2 regions of the Xanthobacter sp. DMC47 genome follow, and region 2 is predicted to be linked to the other one. Evidence: riboswitches for the same ligand, from Rfam matches in the RefSeq annotation. Region 2 holds a riboswitch; the other holds the start of a gene.
The links. A riboswitch is a leader RNA that binds a small molecule or an ion and turns the genes downstream of it on or off. The one in region 2 is predicted to bind thiamine pyrophosphate.
Positions count from the first base shown of each region.

Region 1: it holds a riboswitch for thiamine pyrophosphate, as region 2 does, so the genes downstream of both, thiO (glycine oxidase ThiO) here and thiC (phosphomethylpyrimidine synthase ThiC) in region 2, are expected to answer to the same signal.

Region 1 is NZ_JBQUZM010000001.1:1,065,561-1,067,947, forward strand. It holds gene ACT54R_RS04955 (DMT family transporter) at 1-787, opposite strand, end outside; gene ACT54R_RS04960 (Trm112 family protein) at 984-1,196, shown strand; TPP riboswitch at 1,257-1,356, shown strand; gene thiO (glycine oxidase ThiO) at 1,426-2,387, shown strand, end outside.
Region 2 is NZ_JBQUZM010000004.1:518,391-520,777, reverse strand. It holds gene bioB (biotin synthase BioB) at 1-787, opposite strand, end outside; TPP riboswitch at 937-1,069, shown strand; gene thiC (phosphomethylpyrimidine synthase ThiC) at 1,152-2,387, shown strand, end outside.

The DNA.
Region 1 (2,387 bases), on a different contig from region 2:
GCCAGGCGAGCCCCACCGTCACGAAGGTCTGCAGGAGCTGCATTTGTCCCACACGGGCGATGCCGCCCATGGCAAGCCCGGCATTCCAGAAGAAGAAGCCGATGAGTTGGCTGAAGAGGCCGAGATAGAGCAGCGCCGCCCAGGAGGCGCCTGCCACGGCGCCCGCCCCACTCCACGGAAAGGTGAGGAGTGCGAGCGGGAGCGTCACCGGCAGGCAGAGGATCAGCATGAAGGCGATCACCTCCCACCCGGACATCGTGCGGGCGAGGCCGCCGGACACGGCGTAGCCGATGGCGCAGGCAATGACGCCGAGGAACAGCAGGCTGTCGCCCATCCCCAGCGCGCCCCCCGCACCGTTGCGCAAGGCGAAGGCCACCACCAGCCCGGCACCCACCGCGCTCGCCGCGAACAGGCCGAGCCCCGGCCGCTCCCCGGCCAGCAGCATGGCCGCGATCGCCGTACACAAGGGCAGAAGGCCGAGGACGATGCCGCCATGGGCCGCCGGCACCGTCTGGGTGGCGACGCCGATGGCCAGCGGGAACACGAAGATCAGGCAGGCGGAGGAGACGGCGAGGCGCCACAGCACCCTGGGCTGGCCAAATGGCCACGGCCGGCGCATCGCCAACACCAGCCCAAGCGCCGCGAAGCCCGCGAGGGCGGCCCGGCCAAAGCTGATGAACCAGGGGCTGAAATCGTGCAGCGCGAAGCGGGTGAGCGGCAGCGTCGCGCCGAACATCACGACCGCGACGAATCCGAGAAGAAGCCCGAGGGCCAGACGTCGATCCATTTGGCTCCCGGGAGGCGCGGTTCCAAGGCCGCTTCATTAGGGGCTGCACCGGCGAAAAGACAGCGAAACCGCGTGATATGCCCATCAGCGACCGTGATGGCGCGAAAATCACAGGTGAAAGGCTATCCCGCCGCCGCTATGGTGACGCGCCGCGGAACCCTTGCCCTCGAAACGCGCGGCACCGAAGAGCGAGAACATGATCCAGTCTCAGCGTCCCGGCCACGACGTCGACCCCAAGCTGCTCGAAATCCTGGTCTGCCCCCTCACCAAGGGGCCGCTGGAATATGATCGCGAGCGCCAGGAGCTGATCTCCCGCGCCGCCCGCCTCGCCTATCCGATCCGCGACGGCATCCCGATCATGCTCGCCGACGAGGCGCGCCAGTTGGACGAGAGCGAACTCAACCGCTGAGGTCCGCTGCGTCCCACGCGCCCGCCTCTTGCAGTTCTGCGGCCGGCATGAGTAAATAACAGATACGGCCTGGGGTGCCGCGCATCATGCGCGGCTGAGATCACACCCATCGAACCTGTCTGGATCATGCCAGCGTAGGGAGATGCCGATGAGCGAGAGCTTGTCGCAGTTTACATCCGCATCCACATCGCAAGCCGGCTCGGGACCGGCGGGCAAGGCGAAACCGCGTGTGGCCCACCCTCATGTCGCCATCGTCGGCGGCGGCGTCATCGGCCTCGCCCTCGCCTGGCGCCTTGCCGAGGCCGGTTGTCCGGTGGACCTGTTCGACGCCGGCGAGACCGGGCAAGGTGCGAGCCGCGCCGCCGCCGGCATGCTCGCCGCCTGCGCCGAGGCAGAGCCCGGCGAGGAGGGCCTGCTCGCCCTCAACCGCGCCAGCCAGACCCTGTGGCCTGCCTTCGCCGCGGAGCTGGAGCGCGCCTCCGGCGAGACGGTGGACCTGCGCACCGAGGGCACCATCACCATCGCCCTCACGGCGGACGACCTCGCCAAGCTGCGCCACCTTTACGCCTTTCAGCAGGGGCTGGGCCTCCCGGTCCAGTGGCTCACCGCCGCCGAGGTGCGCCGGCGCGAGCCCTATCTCGCGCCGCGCCTCGCCGGCGGCGTGCTCAGTCCCGAGGATCATCAGGTGGACAACCGCAAGGTTGCCTCCGCTCTGAAGATCGCCGCCCTCAAGGCCGGCGCGAGGCTCCATGAACGCACCCCGGTCAGCCGGGTGGAGACGGCCGGCGGTCGCGCCACGGGCGTGGTCACGGGCGAGACGCACCATGCCGCCGACGTGGTGGTGCTCGCCGTGGGCGCCTGGAGCCGGGGCGTGGACATCACCCCGGCGACGCCCCTGCCGGTGCGCCCCATCAAGGGGCAGATGCTGTCGCTGCGCATGGATCCGGCCGCGCCCATTCTCTCCCACGTCCTGTGGGCGCCGGGCTCCTATCTCGTGCCGCGGCGCGACGGGCGGCTGATCCTCGGCGCCACCACCGAGGAGAAGGGGTTCGACACGGATCTCACGGCCGGCGGCCAGCTCGCCTTGCTCACTCACGCGTGGCGAGCGCTGCCGACGCTGGAGGAACTGAGCATCGTTGAGCAGTGGGTCGGCTTCCGCCCCGGCAGCCGGGACGACGCCCCCATCCTCGG
Region 2 (2,387 bases):
CGAGGCGGGCGGTGGCCACCATGCGCACGATCTCCAGCGGATCCACCGGCGGGCGATCGGCCAGCGGCGTGCCCTCCACCGCCACCAGCGCATTCACCGGCACGCTTTCGGGGTGGGGATCGAACCCCGCCAGCACCTGCAGCATCGCGGCGCGGTCACGCATCGTCTCGCCCATGCCGATGATGCCGCCGGAGCACAGTTCGATGCCCGCAGCGCGGACGCTCGTCAGCGTGTCGATGCGGTCCGCATAGGTGCGGGTGGTGACGATCTCGCCGTAGAAGTCCGGCCCCGTATCCAGATTGTGATTGTAGGCGGTGAGCCCCGCCTCGGCGAGGCGCTGGGCCTGATGCGGCTCCAGCATGCCGAGGGTGACGCAGGCTTCCATGCCGAGGCCGCGCACGCCGCGCACCATGTCCAGCACGGCGTCGAACTCGCGCCCTTCCTTCACCCGCCGCCATGCCGCGCCCATGCAGAAGCGCTCGGCGCCGTTGGCCTGCGCCTGCGCGGCGAGGGCGATGACGGAGGCGGGATCGAGGAACTTCTCCCGCGTCAGGTCCACCTCGGCATGGCGCGCGGACTGGGAGCAATAGGCGCAATCCTCCGGGCAGCCGCCGGTCTTGATGGACAGCAGGCTCGCGCGCTGCACCACGTTGGGGTCGTGGTTGGCGCGGTGGACGGCATTGGCACGGCCCACCAACTCCAGCAGGGGCAGGTCCATGAGCGCCGCGATCTCGTCAACGGTCCAGTCGTGGCGGATCGTGCCATCCTCAGCCAAGCCCGTGCCCATGCGCCCATGCTCCTTCGCAAAGTTATTCGGCTGGTTTAGTCGGCTTGGCGGCGGGTTCCAATACCGTCGATCTTCCCAATTGGGTGACTTGACCTATGCGTTCGCTGCAGTGCAGCGTTGACATTGGGCTTTCGTATACATCACAGTGTCATCGTTCCAAGGGGGGCCCCGGAAGGGGCTGAGATATCGCAAGTTCGCGGGAGATTCCTTCCGCGGCGCCGCGATGACCCTTCGAACCTGATCCGGGTCATACCGGCGAAGGGATCGGAACTTGTGCTCCCCGGCGCTCAGCGTCGACCCGCACCCGTCTCCTAGCTCTACACCCCGGTTCTCGTTGAAAGCGCAAGCTGAACGGAGATCCGCAATGCTGGACGAAGCCTCGACGTCCTCCCTGAAAGTCACCACCGGGCCGCTGCCCCATTCGCGCAAGGTGTTCGTCTCCGCCACCCGGCCGGACGTGCGCGTCGCCATGCGTGAGATTTCCCTCACCGACCCGTCCGAGATGCCGGTGAAGGTGTACGACACCTCCGGCCCCTATACCGATCCGCAGGCCGTCATCGATCTCACCAAAGGCCTGCCGCAGCTGCGCGCCCAGTGGATTCGCGAGCGCGGCGACGTGGAAGAGGTGGACGGACGGGCCTTCAAGCCCGAGGACGACGGCCTGAAGGCCGGCCAGTCCTCCACCCTGCCGCAGTTCGATCTCTCCGGCCGCAAGCCGCTCCGCGCCAAGCCGGGCAAGCGCCCGACGCAGATGGCCTATGCCCGCGCCGGCATCATTACGCCCGAGATGGAATATGTCGCCGCCCGCGAGAACCTCGCCAAGGTGAACGGCGGCGCCCACCCGCACCATCAGGCCATGGGCCTCGGCGCGGCCATCCCCGCCGAGATCACCCCGGAGTTCGTGCGGCAGGAAGTGGCGCGCGGTCGCGCCATCATCCCCAACAACATCAACCACCCCGAAACCGAGCCGATGGCCATCGGCCGGAACTTCCTGGTGAAGATCAACGCCAACATCGGCAATTCGGCCGTGACCTCGGGCGTTGCGGAAGAGGTGGACAAGCTGGTGTGGGCCACCCGCTGGGGCGCCGACACGGTGATGGACCTCAGCACGGGCAAGAACATCCACACCATCCGCGAATGGATCATGCGCAACTCGCCGGTGCCCATCGGCACCGTGCCGCTGTACCAGGCGCTGGAGAAGGTGAATGGCGTCGCCGAAGATCTCACCTGGGAAGTCTTCCGCGACACGGTGATCGAGCAGTGCGAGCAGGGCGTGGACTACATGACGGTGCACGCCGGCGTGCGCCTGCCCTTCGTGCCGCTCACCGCCAACCGCGTCACCGGCATCGTCTCGCGCGGCGGCTCCATCATGGCCAAGTGGTGCCTCGCGCATCACAAGGAGAGCTTCCTCTACGAGCACTTCGAGGAACTCTGCGAGATCCTCGCCCAGTATGACGTGTCCTTCTCCCTCGGCGACGGCCTGCGCCCCGGCTCCATCGCGGACGCCAACGACGCCGCGCAGTTCGCCGAGCTTGAGACGCTGGGCCAGCTCACCGAAATCGCCTGGAAGTATGATTGCCAGGTGATGATCGAGGGCCCC